Regions from separate parts of the Porphyromonas somerae genome, predicted to be linked through region 3. Evidence: riboswitches for the same ligand, from Rfam matches in the RefSeq annotation. Region 3 holds a riboswitch; each other region holds the start of a gene.

What was found. A riboswitch is a leader RNA that binds a small molecule or an ion and turns the genes downstream of it on or off. The one in region 3 is predicted to bind cobalamin.
Region 1: another riboswitch for cobalamin. It lies ahead of MWL85_RS08920 (anaerobic ribonucleoside triphosphate reductase); the one in region 3 lies ahead of MWL85_RS00800 (TonB-dependent receptor plug domain-containing protein).
Region 2: another riboswitch for cobalamin. It lies ahead of MWL85_RS09290 (DUF5074 domain-containing protein); the one in region 3 lies ahead of MWL85_RS00800 (TonB-dependent receptor plug domain-containing protein).

What each region holds. Positions count from the first base shown of each region.
Region 1 is NZ_AP025559.1:2,065,828-2,072,161, reverse strand. It holds gene MWL85_RS08925 (putative transporter) at 1-870, opposite strand, end outside; gene MWL85_RS08920 (anaerobic ribonucleoside triphosphate reductase) at 886-3,285, opposite strand; cobalamin riboswitch at 3,326-3,529, opposite strand; tRNA gene MWL85_RS08915 (tRNA-Ala) at 3,605-3,678, opposite strand; gene MWL85_RS08910 (BT_3987 domain-containing protein) at 3,796-4,989, opposite strand; gene MWL85_RS08905 (glycoside hydrolase family 18) at 5,015-6,130, opposite strand; gene MWL85_RS08900 (SusD/RagB family nutrient-binding outer membrane lipoprotein) at 6,149-6,334, opposite strand, start outside.
Region 2 is NZ_AP025559.1:2,177,316-2,183,649, forward strand. It holds gene MWL85_RS09290 (DUF5074 domain-containing protein) at 1-1,828, opposite strand, end outside; cobalamin riboswitch at 2,064-2,272, opposite strand; gene MWL85_RS09295 (30S ribosomal protein S16) at 2,462-3,025, opposite strand; gene uvrA (excinuclease ABC subunit UvrA) at 3,229-6,060, shown strand; gene MWL85_RS09305 (DUF2851 family protein) at 6,057-6,334, shown strand, end outside.
Region 3 is NZ_AP025559.1:203,733-210,066, forward strand. It holds gene MWL85_RS00795 (UDP-glucose dehydrogenase family protein) at 1-1,123, opposite strand, end outside; cobalamin riboswitch at 1,892-2,117, shown strand; gene MWL85_RS00800 (TonB-dependent receptor plug domain-containing protein) at 2,182-4,332, shown strand; gene MWL85_RS00805 (sirohydrochlorin cobaltochelatase) at 4,366-5,370, shown strand; RNA gene rnpB (RNase P RNA component class A) at 5,980-6,334, shown strand, end outside.

The sequences.
Region 1 (6,334 bases), 870 kb from region 3:
GGCATCGCTCATCTCGAGCCGACGACCTACGAAGGCAGCGATGGTCTCCACCTCGTCTTGCTCCGAGATAACCAAGAGCTTATCGCCCTCATAGATTTTTGAATTGGAGCTAGCCATCTCCACCTCGCCAGTGCCTTCGTGCAAGATACGCGAGATGACTACCTCGTACTTCTCTAGTAGCATCTTTACGTGGTAGATATCCATCCCGAAGAGGGCAGGATTGGTCACCTCTAGAGAGTAGACTAGGGCTTCTCGTTTCTTCGCCTGCTCCCTCTCCTCCAATTCCTTCTCCTCACGTGCCACATCTATCTTAAAGATCCACTTGATGATTGAAAGGGTGACCACCATCCCAACAATGGCAACTGGATAACCAAGGGCATAACCTATGCCGATATCTTGTGGGGTACTTCCCGAGAGCATTCGTGCTGTCTCCTGTGCCGATGCAAGCGAAGGGGTGTTGGTCACCGCACCCCCTAGGATACCCATCAATGTGGCTATCTGTTCGCTTGAAAAACGGTAGATGAGGTAGGTGACGACTAGTGAGAAAAAGACTGATGCGATAGAGAGTAGATTCAGAGATACGCCTCCTTGCTTGAAGGTGGCAAAGAATCCTGGCCCTACGATCATACCAATACCAAAGATAAAAAGGATCATCCCACTCTCTTTCACAAAGGAGAGCACGTGAGGATCCATTGATAGGCCTAAGTGGCCCATCAATATCCCCACAAAGAGTACCCAGGTGACCCCGAGTGAAAACCCTCGTACCTTTACCTTGCTTAGTGCAGTGCCCACTGTCACCACTAAAGCGAGTACAAACATCGAAGAAGCGATATCCCCACCTAGGAGTAGTTGCTTCAGTACATCCATCATCTTTAATTAGCTTAGTTAATGATGCTTTACACGGTCCCGCTCCTCGGCACGCTTGGCAGAGTTCCACGAGGCGAGGTCACCAGTGAGATAGCCCGTGATCCGCCTCATGCGTTGGATATCCTCGCTTCCGCAGATTGGGCAACGGTCGTAGATCACTCCCTTATAGTGGCAACTCCTACAGGTGTCAATTGGGTGGTTGATAGAGCCGTAGCCAATCTGATTGTCCTTCATCAGCTTCACGATCTTTACGATCGCACGAATGTTTTTCTTCGCTTCACCATCCAGCTCTATATAGGTAATATGCCCACCAAGCGTGAGTGCGTGGAATGGAGCCTCTAGCCTGATCTTATCCGCGATGCGTACCTCCTCCTTTACATCGATATGAAATGAATTGATATAGTACTCTCGATCATTGACCCCAGGTATCTTGCCGTACCGCTTCACGTCGAGCTTAGTAAAGCGACCCGAAAGCCCCTCGGCAGGAGTGGCGAGTACCGAGTAATTGAGGTGATACTTCGCCTTCATCTCGCCTGCCACCTCATTCAGTACCACTAGGCACTCCCGCAAAGTCTCCCACGCAGCAGAGCTCTCGCCGTGTCCCATACCATAAAGTGCATACATCGCATTGTGACCGCCGATAAATCCAATTCCCAGCGTACCGCTATCCAATACCGAGCCTACCTTGTCATTGGGTTTCAAAGCACCGCCTCCCTTCCATACATCGTTGCCCATCATGAATGGGAACTGACGTGCCAGTGCACTCCGTTGGTAGAGATATCGCTCATGCAACTGTTCGCCAACTAGTAGTGCCATCTCTCGTAGCGACTCCTTTAGCTTTTGGATAGATACGCTCAAGATCCGGCCAGAGTCGGCAACCGAACCGCACTCGCGCTCCGCAGCACGACGAGCCTCAATCGCCAGCCTTGGTAGGTTGATAGTGGTAAAGGAGAGATTGCCCCTGCCCACTGAACTTTGTATCCCATTGATATTCTCAAAGACACGGGTGCGACAACCCATCGTTGCAATCTCATACAGATAACGATTAGGATCATCGGCACGCCAAAGTTTATTTTGATTGAAGGGGGTGTCGAGGAATAGGAAGTTGGGGAAGAGTGCCCTTGCTGTGGTCTTGCACGCTTTTAGGAATAGATAGAAGTTGGGTGCTTCAAACTCTAGCTCGCCCCTCATCGCAGCATCAAAGTCGGTAATTGCCAATTCATAGTCACGCTCCGAATAAGAGACCCCCTCCTTCACCTTAAATATCTGAATGGGGAAAACTGGCACCTCACCTCCAGCTCCTAGTCCCTCCATCGTCGCTTCCATCAACTCCTCGATCACCATCTGCCCCTCGGCACTGGTATCGGTGCCGTAGTTAATCGAGCTAAAGACCACCTGGTTGCCGCCTCTGGAGTGCATCGTATTGAGATTGTGGATAAATCCCTCCATCGCCTGGTGCGTATCTCGCCTGGTTAGTTCGCGAGCCTCCGCCACCATCATCTCCAGATCTTCGTAGGCGATAGCATCGTTAGTCACCTTGGAGAGCTCATCATATAGCCCGCGAATCTCCCCCGCACTCGGCATGATGTTGCCTACAGCGTCGGTAATCATCGTTCGCAGTGCCTTCCTCTCAAGGTTCCCCTCACCACTTCTAGCCTTTACCATAAAGGGAATCAGCTCTGCCAAGTGCTTCACAAACGACTTGTATACCCCAGGTGCCATAAAGTAGTCAAAGGCGGGGATTGCCTGCCCTCCGTGCTGCTCATTTTGATTGGTTTGGAAAATGATCGTTGCAAGAGTGGCGTAGCTCTGGATGCTCTGAGGAGTACGGATACTCCCATTCTTTGTGTGGAAACCCCGTTCGTAGAGATCCTTCAGATCGTACTGTACACAAGTGGTGGTCTTGGTGGGGTAGTAGTCGAGGTCGTGTATGTGGATATCCCCACGCCTGTGTGCTTCGGCAAATTCGGGGGAGAGTAGATAGCGGTAGGCATAGTCCTTGGAGACCTCACTCGCGAAGGTCATCATCTGACCAGCTGGAGTGTGGCTACTCATATTGGCATTGCTCAGATTGATATCATTTTCATCGATCCGTACAATCCCATCAAAAGACTTCTTGAGGTCGGTGCGTTTGTGCCGCTGCGTATTGCGCCACTCCCTATAGATAATGTAGCGCTTCGCCACATCGGGGCGCACCTTCATCAGCTCGCCCTCCACAATGTCTTGTACCTCCTCTACCGAAATGGTAGTCTGCTCTATGTGCGACAATACCTGGCAAGTTACCTGCTGTACCTCACCATAATTATCTCCGTTGCCACTCGCTACGTAGGCCTTGAGAATAGCGTTTTCAATCTTAGAGGGGGTAAATGGCTCCTGCACGCCATCCCTCTTAATGATGTAAAGAACTGGATTATTCATATTACTTTAACTCCCGAAAGTTGATTAAATAGGTTTTATAATACGGTAAAATGCATCTGTCGGTCTTCTGACTTATCTCATACACCTCCGTACCTTCCCGCCCACATGGGCAGTGGCAAACGATCGGGGTGCTGTCAAGGCTTCTCAGCCCATCAAGACTTACAGCAGCGGGTACTGTACTGGACTCACACCAGTTTCCCAAGAGGTGAACTCTATCACCTCCACAAATGCACTACAAAGATACCTATTTTTATAGACCTGATAGCATTATATTCAGAAACAAAAATCCTCGGCAGTAACGCCGAGGATATAAAGAAAGTGGAGAATACCGGACTCGAACCGGTCACCTCTACAATGCCATTGTAGCGCTCTAGCCAGATGAGCTAATTCCCCATACTCCCTACAAAGATAACAATAATTAATGATGATAACAATTTATGTCCTGAAAAAGCAGATAAGCCGAAGAATGAGCTCATCCTTCGGCTTATCTATTACTGTTCAGTTAAGTATTTATGGAATAGGGAAGATAAAAGGTTCGCTACCGTTATTTACGAACTTTGCACCACTAGGCATGCTTAGGTGCTTTTGGCTCTTACTCCAATCCCATAGCATAGACTCGTCCTCTGTGATTTCACCTGTTTCTACATTTCTCTTTTTACCATTGAGAGGGTAGTATAGAAGTAGGTTATCATCATTGGCATCTACTAGCTTCCAGGTGTTGTCGAGGATCTCCTTGTCGGTACGTGCCGACTTCCAGAAGCGTACCTCACGAATCAGCTCATTGCTACCGCCAATCCAGAAACCAGTGAGTCCATAAGCTCCAGTACGGATCTCGCGCTCTATGACTTTCACACCATTGACATATACTGAATTAGCCTTACCATCGTACTTAAAGCCGAGCATATACCAGGTATTTGGCTCTGCTGCCAAAGCTTCCTCAGGAATATCAATCTGTGAATTTCCAGTCTTTATCTGTAGCTGATTAGGCTTAATAGTTACGTCACCAAAGCGAATGTAGATCTCGTCGTTCATACTAGAGCCTGTTACCAGCTTGGTACCACAGATTGAGCGGTTATTTTCATTATATGAAGCTCTATTCACCATCACTTCAAGTGTCCAAGTGTCTACCTTAAAGTCGTTGGGGAACATAGATCCATCCTCCGAGCCAGAGCCAACTATTCTAAGAGCCTTTGTGCTGATTCTCTGCTCTAGGACAAGAAGAACCTCGCTCTCGGCATCAATAATGCACTTATTTGAGTTTGTCAACTTTATAGGAAGAGCATAAGTGTACGCAGGATTAAAGACGAGGTCTTTAATTTTCAAGCCCAAAGATTTGATGGATTCGCCACTTTCGAAAGCTATCTCTTTATCTATGCTATACATCTCTGCAGGCAACATTACATAGGTAGTCCCATGAGCTTTGTTATAGGCCTCCAATTGGGTAGCATTTCCAGCTTCCACTCCTACCTTTACCTCTTCGGAAGGTAAGTGAGTCAAAGCGACCTTAATGTCATTAACTACTACATCCTCTTTCTCTACAAAGAATGATTGGATAGTAGAACCACCCTTGATATATACACTTTGACGAGTTAGCTCACCAGGAGCTTGCTTTGGTTTATTGTATAATTCATCTTGGCAGGACGTCAAGGCAAATGACGCAAGCGTTAATGCCGATACAATTATTGATTTTGCAATATTATTCATCTTACAATGTCTATAGAGTCCATTATTACTGATAGTTTCCTGGGTATTTCACATTACCCATGTAGAGGGCTGTACGCAACCACTTATATGGAGGATCATTTGGATAATCATACTCCATGTGATAGGTACCAATACCGCCGATGCGTAGGCCACTAGGAAGGTCTAGTGTTGCATAGTCAAAGATCTGAGCTCCTGGCTTGCCGTTGAACTCAGGGTGAGCACTTGATATGTAGCCAGTGACACCTCCATTTCGCCAAGTTTGCTCAAACTCTACTGTAATGATTGTTTTGCGTTCCCAATCAGTTAGATGAGGCTTGCTTATCTTACGCTGAACATAGCTGGTATGTCTTTCCCAATATGCCTGGTAGATATAATGGTCGATCATCTTTGAGGTCTCAGTGCTCAGCTTATCTGGCTGACCATCCATCACAATCATCTTGCCAAGGGGGTTGAGCTTATCGTACATAGTCTTGATGAAGACATACATATTATTGTTTTGACCCTCATCAGGTCCAATCTCTAGCCAATTAGCGAGTGATCCAGAGTGTCCATAACCTGGCTCGTAATCGATGTCAAAACCATCGAGATCATACTTAATAATAGTATCGCAGATCGCAAGGGCATAGGCCTCTACACCCTTCTTAAAGTCTCCACCACCTTTTTGGTCTACCCAGTAATCGTATGGGTCTAATCCTGGAGGGGTCATCTGGTCTCCAAGGTTCTGTACGATCCAGCATAGCAGTGCCTTAGAGCCCATCACGTTTTGGAAAAACTTAAGGTCGGTCTGCTGCTCAGGTGTTAGATTACCCCTACATCCCCATAGAGATACGAAGTCTACACTATCAGGGATAAACTTTAGGTAGTTCTGTGGGTTGTCTCCTTTACCTGTCCAGTTGCCAAACCATCCAAAGCCCTTGACGTGAGGGGTTTTCTTGTACTCACGGATGGCAGCATAGTATGCTTTCTCTGTCGGAGTCAATTGATCCTCACTGGTCACTTCTATCTTTGGTAGGTGACGCTTAAGCCCTTCTTGGTTTTCGAAAGGAATTCTCTCGGGAGTCAATCCGTTTTGACAGCCTACAAAGGAGAGAATGAGACCTAGCAAAGTGACTAGGAATATTTGATTCTTTCTATTCATCATTTTATCTGCTTTATTCGGTTAATTCTGTGTAGGTCTGTCCTTACGTACCCACCACAATCTCGTAGAGCCAATATCTGGGCCACCTAGTAGCTCAGGTACAATCGCCATATTCTTATTCGTTGAATACTCGGTTGAAGCAAACTTAAATCGCTCAGGAGCAAGAAGCCCTGGACCTTCAATGCGTGCTGGAGCACTTCTATCTAC
Region 2 (6,334 bases), 750 kb from region 3:
AAGAGTAGCCTTCCTTGAACGCTGGCACATAATGGAGGTCGAGCTTCTTTGTCTCATAATTGTATCGTGATGCTGTAGAAGCGTTGAATTCCGCAACATCTACAAAGTAGAGATGTGGCTCAGTAAAGCTAGCACAAATGCCAATTGCTGGACTCCAGGTAGCCACAGGGAAGACTACAGTATTTGGCATCTTATGCTCTTGGATTACTGTCCCTTCATGATCCATCTCCACAATGATTGGATCGGAGGTAAACTCTGTATTCCACTGCTGATTTCCCTTAAACTCACCCGCGAAGGGCACAAATATATGTCCATTAGCTCCCTTTACGATACCTTTCGCCTGACGCCCCTTGTACTCTAGACGCTTGCTGATAGAGTTAGTTTTAGGATCAATGATAACCATCCCGTGTCCACAGGCAGCGTAAACTTTTCCGCGAGAGAAGACGAGACGGGTTTTGATAGCCCCCTCTGTGGTAAACTTTCCAAAGGTTCCCTCTACGGTCTTATCTATCTTTAGTTTCCTATTTTTATAGACAATCTTGATGATACCAGAGGTCTGCTCCATATTGCTATCGGACCATTGTACATATCCAAGAGAATCATTGCAGATCACTATGTGCTGTGGCCATGTGCCCTCTCCCTTAGGAGATTTGAATACAAACGAATCGGCATACTCCATCTTCATAGTACGGGCATCACACACCACAAAGCGTCCAGCACCATTCATGCGGTCACCATTTTGTGTGATGAGATAGATCTTGCCATTTGCCATATACATGTCTTGGACCACATTGCCTATCTCCAAATGGTTATTGGCATTCTCAAAGATATTGAGATACTCATTATTATTCTTGTCGTAATAGACTATGGTACCATTGACTGTGGTCATATTCCCTTCGCATACTACAAAGGTGCCTGCAGGATCTGTATAGTCAATCGATGCAATCACCTCAATTGAAGCAAGGTAGGTAGCACCATTTCTTCCTAGCCCCATCAGGGTGATGATTCCACCATTGTATGATTGCCCTGGTGTTTGCTTTGGTGCTTTGATGCGAACCATTTTCTTTTGGGCATTGATTTGAAGGCTCCACCCTTCTGGCACCTTAATCTCCTCAATAGTAGCTATATCCTCAGCGGTCAGCTTAATATTCCTTGCTTCATTGAATTTGAATACGTGATAGTGGTACTCTCCTTCAGGCTTCTCAAAGGCAAATATCTCAAATCCTGTTTTTGGGATAGTAATCTCCTCCCCATTGGCAAGGACAAATACCACTGCATTGCTTTCATTTCGGACAGATTGGAAAAAGGAGTCGCCATCTTTTCCCACAGCTTGTATCTCCTTACCCTGATCGTTCTTGATCCTTTCGCCATCTAGGGTCCAGTAACCATCTTTATCCACCCCTATAACAGGTGAGTGACCATCTTGACCATCTACTCCATCCTTGCCGTCTTTTCCAGCAACAGGAATTTTATTGCCATTCTTATCTTTGAGCCATTGGTCTTTGCCACCAAGTGTCCAGTAATATATGCCCTCTTCCTCCTGGATCCCAAGTTCAGGGGCATCTAAGCCATTTTTGATGGTGACTTTTGTTCCGTCATTGAATTTGATTTCGTAGCCGCCATCAATCTCATTGATCTCATCAATGGTCTTTTTCTCTTGCTGTGCTTTCACCACCTTTTGCAGGGTAGAGATGTCAGCTTTTGTTTGGGCAATCTCCTTCTTGATATTTGCAATCTCTCCCCATAGGTCACAATCATCGTATCGATAGCAACCCGAGAATAAGAGGCCCACCAGTGCTAGAAATAGCCAGACTTTCTTTGTTCTCATACTCATTACATCTATTCTAAGTTTCTTATAATCAGCAGCCTCCATTGGTATGGCGATCGCTGAATACATTTATTCAGTGTCAAATGGCTTTCGTGCGGAGATGTAATAGAGTAGCAGGTTGACTAGAGTTTAGGAGTTAATTATGTTTTTGTTTCTCTAGAATTAGCCGTTGCCAATGCAACATTGTAAGCTTAATAAGTATCCCTCTATCTCTAATGCTTCAGTGCCTCGGAAGCCATTAAAGCAGTTATCGGCAGGTCTTCTGACTTACTCCAGCTTTCGCACACCTTCCCAAGAGACACTATGCTCTAAGTGGTATTTTGATAGATTAGCTAAGCTATTTGGAGCTTACAGCAGCGGGTACTGTCTAGGATTTGCACCTAGTTTCCTTTTCACCAATCGCCCTAAGGATAGGGTTATGGCACCGTTAACATCTTATATTCTTTGCAAATGTAACCAAAAGATTTCAAATTGTCCTAAATATCAAAGAGAATAGTTAGGCCGTAGATTCAAATGATCTATTTGAAATTTATGTTCTGTAGAGTGCATCTCACGTAGGCGAGCTGCTTAAATATAAAGGGGTGGTGCAACTGTTGGTTGCACCACCCCTTTTTGTATGCTAGGCGACGTCGCTTACTCTTCAGTAGCGGGAGCCTCCTCTGCTGGAGCCTCAGCTTCGGTAGCAGCCTCTGCCTCAGCCTTTGCAGCTGCTTCAGCTTCTGCCTTTGCCTTCTCCTCCTCAGCCTTCTTCTCAGCTAGAGCAGCCTCACGAGCCTTATTCACCTCACGCTCAGCCTCTAGTGCTTTCTTAGCTGCTTCACGCTTAGCTGCCTCGTCCTTGCTCTTGATCTGAGCTACCTCAGAGTTCTTGCCTTGCTTCCACGCCTCAAAGCGCTTCTGAGCCTCTTCCTCTGAAAATACACCCTTCTTCACACCGCCTTGTAGGTGCTTCATCATCATCACACCTTCGCGTGAGAGGATGCTGCGTGCGGTATCGGATGGGGTGGCACCCACGTTCACCCAATAGAGTGCTCTATCGAACTTCAGGTCGATAGTTGCTGGGTGGGTATTAGGGTTATAAGTCCCCAAAATCTCTACGAAGCGGCCATCACGAGGGGCACGCTTGTCGGTCACTACAATCTTGTATACAGGGTAACCCTTGCGACCGTGTCTTTGCAATCTGATAACTGTTGCCATCTTTGATTTGTAAATAATTAGTGATTAAACTCTGCGCCCCACGGTCTCCCGACACGGGTACACGACCCTACGGGGTGAAACGCAACCGCAAAGGTACCTATTATTTTGCAAGTAACCGACTATTTTGCACAATAAAATGGGGCACTGGGTAGTGGCTCTGATAATTTTAGTAGTTTTGTAGATATTTCAAGTGTATATATATAATGAATGATATCATACTTAAGGGGGTAAGGGTGCATAACCTCAAGGGGGTGTCGCTAGATATCCCGCGCGACCAATTGATTGTGATTACAGGGCTGAGCGGTAGCGGTAAGTCGTCGCTCGCCTTTGATACGCTCTATGCCGAGGGACAGCGAAGGTATGTAGAGAGCCTAAGCGTCTACGCACGTCAGTTTGTCAGCAAAATGGCAAAGCCCGAAGCCGATCTGATCAGTGGCATTCCACCGGCCATTGCGATTGAGCAGAGGAAGTTTAATCGTAGCCCTCGCTCTACCGTCGGCACCGTCACTGAAATCTACGACTACCTCCGAATGCTCTATGCGAGGGTAGGACATACCTTTAGCCCCATCAGTGGTCAGGAGGTGAAGCGGCACACCACGAGAGATGTGCTGGAGTATGTCAATAGTCTTCCCGAGGGGAGTAAGTATATGGTTTGTGCCCCCATCACACTGCCACAAGGGCGTACGGTGGCGGAGCACCTGGAGCTACAGCTTGCCAATGGCTTTAGCCGTGTCTTGGTGAAAGACAAGGTGGAGCGAATCCAAGACCTCTTACAGGAGGGAGCAAAGTTGCCTCGTACCGCCAAAGACCTATCACTCGTCATTGATCGATTGGTGGTGCAACCAGATAACGATGCCACCAATAATCGACTAGGAAATTCAGTGGAGACAGCCTTCTTTGAGGGGAGAGGAACAGCACTAATTGTGCACGACGAAGGGGTGGCTACCTTCAGCGACCGCTTCGAGCTGGATGGCATCACCTTTGAGGAGCCTTCCGATAAACTCTTTAGCTTCAATAGCTCCGTTGGCGCCTGCCCCACCTGCGAGGGGTACAGCCAAGTACTGGGGATTGATGAGGATTTAGTGATTCAGAATAAAAATCTCTCCCTCTACGAGGAGTGCGTCATGCCGTGGCGTGGAGCCAAGATGAGCGAGTGGCAGAAAGACTTTATCCGCAAGACAGAAAAGCTCAACTTCCCTATCCATCGCCCCTATCGGGAGCTGACGGAAGAGGAGAAAGACCTCCTGTGGAATGGCAATGGACTGCCCGAAATTCATGGCTACAGCCGAGAAAAGATCTATGGTATCAACGACTTCTTTGACCATATCAAGGAGCGACAGTACAAGATGCACTACCGAATTATGCTGGCACGCTATCGTGGCCGCTCTGTCTGCCCCACCTGTAAGGGCAAGCGACTACGCAAGGAAGCCCTCTATGTGCAGGTGGGTGGCAAGAATATCTCCGAACTAGTCACTCTCCCTATTACTGAGCTCAGGAAATGGCTCAAGGCACTACAGCTCTCCGAGCAAGACCTCAAAATCGGTCGTCGACTACTGGAGGAACTTCGCTACCGAGTGGGCTTTATGGATGATATCGGTTTGGGTTACCTCACACTCGACCGTGTGGCGGGCACCTTGTCGGGAGGCGAAGGGCAGCGTATACAGCTCGCCACGTCGCTAGGCGGAGGGCTGATCGGCACTCTCTACATTTTGGACGAACCAAGTATCGGTCTGCACGCTAGAGACACTCACCTCCTCATAGATATCATGCACCAACTGAGGGATATGGGCAATACTGTGGTGGTGGTAGAGCACGACGAAGAGGTGATGAGAGCAGCCGACCTGATCATCGATATGGGTCCCGAGGCGGGAATTGGCGGCGGAGAAGTGGTCTTTATGGGACGCCCTGATAAGCTACCCGCCCGCTCCAAGAGCTACACCGTGAAGTACCTACAGGGCAAGGAACAAATTCCGTGGCCCAAACGACGCCGAACCTCCAAGAGCACCATCACAGTGGAGGGTGCCTACCTCCACAATCTAAAAGACATTGATGTGACCATCCCACTTGGGGTGATTACGGTGGTAACGGGGGTGAGTGGCTCGGGCAAGAGTACCCTGGTGCGGGAGATATTTTACGAAGGGGTAGAGCGGCTGATAGACAAAGCGCCGCTCACCAAGATTCCTTGTCGCAATATCAAAGGGAGTATCTCTAGCCTCAAGGCAGTGGAGTATGTAGATCAGGACTCCCTAGGCATCTCCACCCGCTCCAATCCCGTCACCTATATCGGTGTGTACGATGATATTCGTCGCTTAATGGCTGCGCAGCAACTCTCTCGTCAGATGGGCTTCACGCAGCAATACTTCTCCTTCAATACCGAAGGGGGTCGTTGCGAAACCTGTAAAGGTGAGGGCGTCATCACCATTGAGATGCAGTTTATGGCCGATATCACCATCCCTTGCGATGAGTGTCACGGCAAGCGCTTCAATGAGGAGGTACTGGAGGTGACCTTCCACGATAAAAACATCTCCGATATCCTTGAGCTATCAATTGATGAGGCGATTGAGTTCTTCACCCACTACCAAGATGAGAGCCTCTTTATCCCCAAGATTGTGGAGGGGCTACAGGTGCTCTCCGATGTAGGCCTCGGGTACATTAAACTAGGGCAAAGCTCCAGCACCCTTTCGGGAGGTGAAAGTCAGAGAGTGAAGCTTGCCTCGCACCTCAAGGACAAAGGAAAGCGACCCACCCTCTTTATCTTTGACGAGCCAACCACAGGGCTGCATGTGCACGATATCCATGTGCTGATGAAGTCGTTCCAATCTCTCATTGAGCACGGGCATACCGTGGTGATCGTGGAGCACAACATGGAGGTGATCAAGTGTGCCGATTATATTGTAGACCTCGGACCCGAAGGAGGTGATAAGGGTGGGCAACTGGTTTACCAAGGCTCGCCAGAAGGACTGATGGAGGTGGAGGAGAGCTACACAGGTCGCTATTTGAAACAGAAGTACGAGCAAGACCACGCCAAGAAATGAGGCCCGAGAGCGAACTACATTTCATCTGGATGAATCGCCTCTTTAGGCAAGTGACCCTCGAGGGAGAGCCTATTGAGGTACTAGATGTGGGCGAGCTCAATAGTCACGACGGCCCCGACTTCGCCCTCTCGCGAGTTCGGGTAGGCCATATAGAGTGGGTTGGGTCGGTGGAGATTCACCGCCGTGCCTCGGAGTGGGAAGCACACAAGCACCAACACGATCCCCGCTACTGCTCAGTGGTGCTACATGTAGTATTGGAGGCAGATCGGGAGGT
Region 3 (6,334 bases):
GCCCATAAGTGACACCCGAGGGCAAGATGTTGCGGGCATTCTCAATGGCGATTGGATCAAAAGCGGATACCTCTGCCCCTGCCTTGATCAGCTCATTAATCACCACGATAGAGGGTGCTTGTCGCATATCATCCGTCTCAGGCTTAAAAGCCAGTCCCCATACTGCCACCTTTTTCCCCTTGAGGTCGCCTAGGTGCTCTACCACTTTTTCGTAGGGGCGTAGCTTCTGCCACTCATTCACCTTATGCACCTGCTCAATAATGGTCAGTGGCCGGCCATGCTCACGGCCAGTGCTGGCGAGTGCCTGTACATCCTTTGGAAAGCAAGAGCCCCCATAGCCACAGCCGGGGTACAAAAAGGCCTTACCGATGCGTTTGTCCGAACCCATACCCTCCCGAACAAGAGAGATATCTGCCCCTATTGCTTCTGCTAGGTTGGCCAGCTCGTTCATAAAACTGATGCGAGTGGCGAGCATCGCATTGGAGGCATACTTAGTGAGCTCCGAAGAGTGGATATCCATGCTGATAACACGATAATTATTAAGCAGAAAGGGTCTGTAGAGCCGATGCAACAGCTCCTTGGCATAGTCGCTTTTGTACCCCACCACTACACGATCGGGGCTCATAAAGTCTTTGATCGCTGCCCCCTCCTTTAAGAATTCAGGGTTATTTGCCATGTCTAGCTCGAGTGTTGCGAGCCCTCGCTTGGCATACCCAGCCCTTATTATCTCCTCCACCCGATCTGTAGTCCCCACTGGTATGGTGCTCTTGGTCACCACCAATAGGTGCTTGGTGGCCAATTGTCCTATCTCCTCGGCTACAGCAAATACATACTGAAGGTCGGCTTCCCCGCCCTCGCCAGTAGGGGTGCCGACAGCAATAAAGAGGATGTCTACCTCATTGATCACCTCTCCCAAATCTGTGTAAAAGGAGAGACGTCCTTGGGCTCTATTCTTAGCCACTAGCTCGGCCAGTCCTGGCTCGTATATTGGTATTTCTCCCCTTCTGAGTGCTTCAATCTTGGTTTGATCCTTATCAATGCAGCAGACATTTACCCCCATCTCCGCAAAGCAGGTGCCACTCACTAGCCCCACATATCCTGTGCCAATAATCGCAATATTCATACTTACTTCTCTACCTCGTATTTACAATAGTTGCACTAAGGTACCAAGAATATATTGATTAATCCACTATAGTAACAGGGGTTACGCATTAGAAGTCTCAACAATAGGTGTTAGATTTGATTGAAAGTATCGTTTATATGGGCATAAGAGCACCCGCGAGGGTGCCACTCAGCTAGCCCCCGTGTCGGAGGGGCGAAAGCCCCGAACGACCGGCGGGGGCGGAGTAGACCAATCCTACGACCCTTGTGGTCGCACAACCTTTTGGGGGTGCGACCACAAGGGTCGATTGATATTATCGTACCATTTCCCCCCCGGTCTTCGGCTCTACGAGCCTTGACCGGGGGCTATCTGAATGGCACCCTGGCGGGTGCTGTTTTGGAACCTCCTCCAGAGGTCCTTAACCATAGGCACTCAGCTGAATTCCACTCGGTAAGGATTTTCTAATGCGCAACTCCTGCCTATTGATTTGTCTGGGCTGATGCACGAGAGGTTACTATTTTTTAGTGTAAAGTAGAGTGAGGTGTTGGTCGCTAAAACTGCTTTTATAATGAGCTGATATCCAATGCGGTATAAAGGCGTTAATTGAGTTGCAACTAAGCGTTTGCTTTGTTGCAACTCGCCGTTTGCTTAGTTGCAACTCGTCGATCGCTTAGTTGCATCTCAGTTTTGGCTGTGATCGCCTATTCTTTTTTCTGCTGGTGGGTGGCGTGTTGCGTGTTGTGGAAAATAAATCTTAATTTTTATTGTTTTTGTGTTTCTTTTGGGTACCTTTGCAGAAAGCAGATGGGTATGGTCACTTGTGTACGATGAGTGGCTATTTAATAGGGAATTTGGTGAGAATCCAAAACAGTTCCTGCTACCGTAATGTCTTGAGGAGGTAGGTTGCCTCCGCCTTTCAGATATTCTCTGAAGCCACTGGATTTACTCTGGGAAGGCTTTTCTATTGAAAGGGATAAGACTAAGTCGGGAGACCTGCCTACTTGCCTAGTATTTTTATGGATACTCTTGGCTCAGGAACAGGCTAGTATCCGTGTGTATTTATTTATCGTTATTATATTATGTGCTCACGTAAAAGGTGGAGTGTATGGCACGTGTTTGGGTGCCTGCTTTGCTGTGCTCTTTATGGGGTAGGTGCAGAGGCTCAGTCGCTTCCTAAGGATTCTATTCAGCTCTCGGATCAGCTGGAGGAGGTGGTGGTGACAGGAACAGGTACCCGCCATTATAGTGCGGTAGCACCAGTGCGTACAGAGGTGGTGTCGAAGCAAGACTTGATCAGCATCTCGGGGCATAATCTAGATGGTATTCTGACCACGATATCTCCTTCATTTGATGCTCTGAATAGTGGTATGGGAAGTGGAATCACTCTTGGCGGGCTAGGCAATAGCTACATCTTGGTGCTGGTGAATGGCCGTAGGCTACATGGCGATGTGGGTGGGCAAAACGACCTCGGCAAGATCAGTGCCTCTATGATAGAGAAGATCGAGATCGTCAAGGGGGCAGCCTCTACGCTTTATGGGTCGGATGCCATTGCGGGTGTAATCAATATCATCACCAAGGACTATACCGATACGCCGCTTTCAGTAGTCAATAGCACACGCCTAGGGTCGTATGGGCAATGGCAGCAGAATAATACCATTGCGTGGGGATACAAGACCTTTTCAAGCGTGACCCAATACTCTGGTGATAGGAGCAATGGTTGGCAAAATAGCACGCAGGAGCTTTACCGGAAGGAGCTTTACGAAAATAGCACTACGGAGACTACTAGTGCCTTTTATAATCATCGTATCCAGCAAGAGATCGCTTGGCGACCCAATAGGCAGTGGGAGGTGCGTGGCACAGGTATGCTCTACAAAAAGCGTATTTATCACAAGCCAGGGGGTCCACGGTGGAGACAGTTCAACCTGAGATACAATGACCAGGCAGCCAGTGTGGAGACCACCTACCGACCAAGTGCCTACCAGACCTTTAATCTCTTAGCTAGCTTTGACCGACACGCCTACCACTATGATTATTACAGTCGGTACCTAGATGAGTATTTACAGCCTGAGGTCCTAGATGATGGTAGGCTACATTATGTGCCGATGCCATTTTATTATCAGCCTGGAGAGTCGTCTTTGGAGAGCGACCAACGCCAATACCTACTTCATGCCAAGGGCTCTATGTACTTTGGCACGGACCATCAAGCTACCTTTGGTGTGGAGGGGATTGTGGACCATTTGATTGCTCCCAATCGTATGCCCAATGGCTCAGGATCGGCCTATACCCTCTCGGCTTATGCTCAGGATGAGTGGCAGGTAACTCCTCTATTTAATGTCACGGGTGGCGTGAGGTATTTATACCATAAAGCATTTGGTAGCCATATCACTCCAAAGCTCTCCCTGCAATACCGTTTTGGGGAGAGTGGGTTGCAACTCCGTGGTACCTATGGTCGAGGGTTCAAAACTCCAACCATTAAGGAGATCTACTACGAGTATCAGCGGACGATGATGAGTAAGCTAAGGGTCTATCTGGGTAATCCCGACCTGAAGCCTCAAGTATCAGATTACTTCTCTTTAGGCTTTAGCTATGACCCTAGCAAGAAGCTCTCGATGCATCTATACGGCTCTTATAATCAGCTCAATAATATGATTACCCTAATCCCAGTTCCATTGCCTTCTAAATACCAAAGCGATGAAGGGCGAGAGCTAGATGGTGCCATGCAGTATATCAATGCTGAGGATGCCAAGATATGGGAGCTGGAGTATGCCATGACGTGGGCACCAGTGAAGTATCTGAAGCTCTCTATGGGCTACACGCTCACCAATACCAGTACCCATGTGTATGATTCGGAGCTCACCAAGAAGGGCGATGGCAAGCCGGTGATCGTGGAGCGACCAATAGACGGCACCTCGAAACATAAGGGGACAGTGGGTGCTACCTACACGCTTCGCAAAAAGCACTACGACCTTGTGGCGGGGCTACATGGTAGGCTTCAGACAGATAGATACTATGCCTACTATGGCGATGCCCCTGGCTTTGCACTTTGGAACCTCACCACTACCCACCGATTTAAGTATTGGAAGCAGTGGAATCTCCAGCTGACGCTAGGAGTAAATAATATCTTTGACTACAAGGAGACCCATCCCTATGGGCTCAACTTCGGTACGAAGACGCCTGGACGTACCTACTTCGCTACGGTGAAGATAGGCTTTGACCAAAAGAAGGATTAATGATTTTCTAATAAACTTTTAACTACAAGAATTATGAAGAAGTACTACAACTTGATGCTGACGCTAGTCGCTCTAGCTATGACAGCAATGGCATTTACTGCCTGTGATGAAGAGGTAAAAGCTCCTACACAAAACCCTGCCGACGCTTTCCCAAAGAAGCACGACACTGCTCTACTACTAGTGACCTTTGGCTCTACCTATGATGTGCCACAGCAAACCTTTGATAAGCAAAAGGCATTTTTCCAAAAGCAATTCCCCAATACCGACCTTTACCTCTCCTATACTTCTAGGATTATTATTAACCGTATGCAGGCTCAAGGAAAGGAGTTTATTCCACCTGCAATGTGGATGCAAAGCTTCTTGAAGAAGAACTACAAGAATGTCCATGTACAGTCATTCCACGTTATCCCAGGTGAGGAGTTTACACTTCTAAGGGACGCTTATGTGAAGAAGGAGTACAACGTAAAGTTGGTTGATGATCGAAAAGGTCGTAATGATGCTGTGCTAGGTCACCCTCTTCTCTACTCTAAAGAGGATATCCAAAAGGTAGCTAAGATCCTAGTGGATGATCATAAGGAGCATATCCAGAAGGGTGAGGCAGTCGCCTTTATGGGACACGGTAACCCTGAGGAGAACTACGAGTATGCCAACCAAAAGTATAAGATGCTAGAGCAAGAGATGCAAAAGTATGCTAAGGAAAACTACGGACATGGCTATGTATATGTAGCTACTGTGGACTATCCAGCAATGCTATTTGACTACCTCGTTGGTGAACTAAAGATGGTAGAGGATAAAGTAGCTAATAAGAAAATCCATCTACAACCTCTTATGACCATCGTAGGTGACCACGCTAATAATGATATGGCTGGAGATTACGAGAAAGGCGAGGCTGATGAAGACCAGAGCTGGAAGTGGCAATTGGAAAAGAAAGGCTGGAAGGTGGAGACACATATGAAGGGCCTTGGCGACTATAAGGAGATCAACAATATTTACCTTGAGCACCTCAAAGCGGCTATTGCTGATGGAAATAAGGAGTAACCCTCCTATTGACTGATAATAATAAGGGCGAGCACCAATTGGTGCCCGCCCTTACTCGTTTCCTCCTTTTGCATAAAGGGCAGAGCGATAAAAGAGATAGCCATTAGTTAGTTAGGCGGAATCCTTGATTATTCTATGAATATCATAGAATCTATTGGGGGCAATAAGGAGGCCTAAAAATACTGTTCAATACTATTATAGATTGTTAGGAGTAAAATCCTATTTACAGCTTGAGTATCAACAGTATTTATTCAACTAATGGCTATCAAGTTATGAACAAAAATGTACTCGCAAAGTTATCAATAATAACTCAAGAAATCAACTTTTCCCTAAATCTATTCAGGGTTACCCCTGGCGGAGTGGCAAGGGGTAACGCATTAGAAAGGTATCACCGTATGGTTTTTGGGGAGGTGTCTTTGAGTAAGGACCTCTGCCGAGGTCCTTTCTCGCTTGTCTAGTACAAGCTATCCATATTAAGGCTGTAACTTAAGTTTATATTTCTAATGCGTGGCCCCTGCGCAGGGGTTCAAGTGGTGTCGTAACAATTTGGTATCTTTGCAACGGCTTTAGGAGCTTTTATTTTGGAGAAACTGAGAGAGTAAGAGCGTATGAGTCCGAAAGCGTGCCGCTGGTGTAGCGTGCTACACGAGAGGAAAGTCTGGGCCACAAAGAGCACTACACTTCCTAACGGGAAGCTATCGTGAGGTAGATGAGCATAACAGAAAATAACCGCCACGTGGCTTTGCACTGAGTGCAAACTTCACAGGTAAGGGTGAAAAGGTGGGGTAAGAGCCCACCGAGCTGATAGTGATATCGAGCTGCAGTATGCATTGTGGGTGGAAAGGTCGCGTATACCAGCGCTTGTAGGGTGGCTCGCCCGATGCTGGGGGGTAGACCGATAGAGCCTAGGGGTGACTCTAGGTCTAGATAGATGGCAAGCAGCCTAATCCCTAGGGAGAAGGCA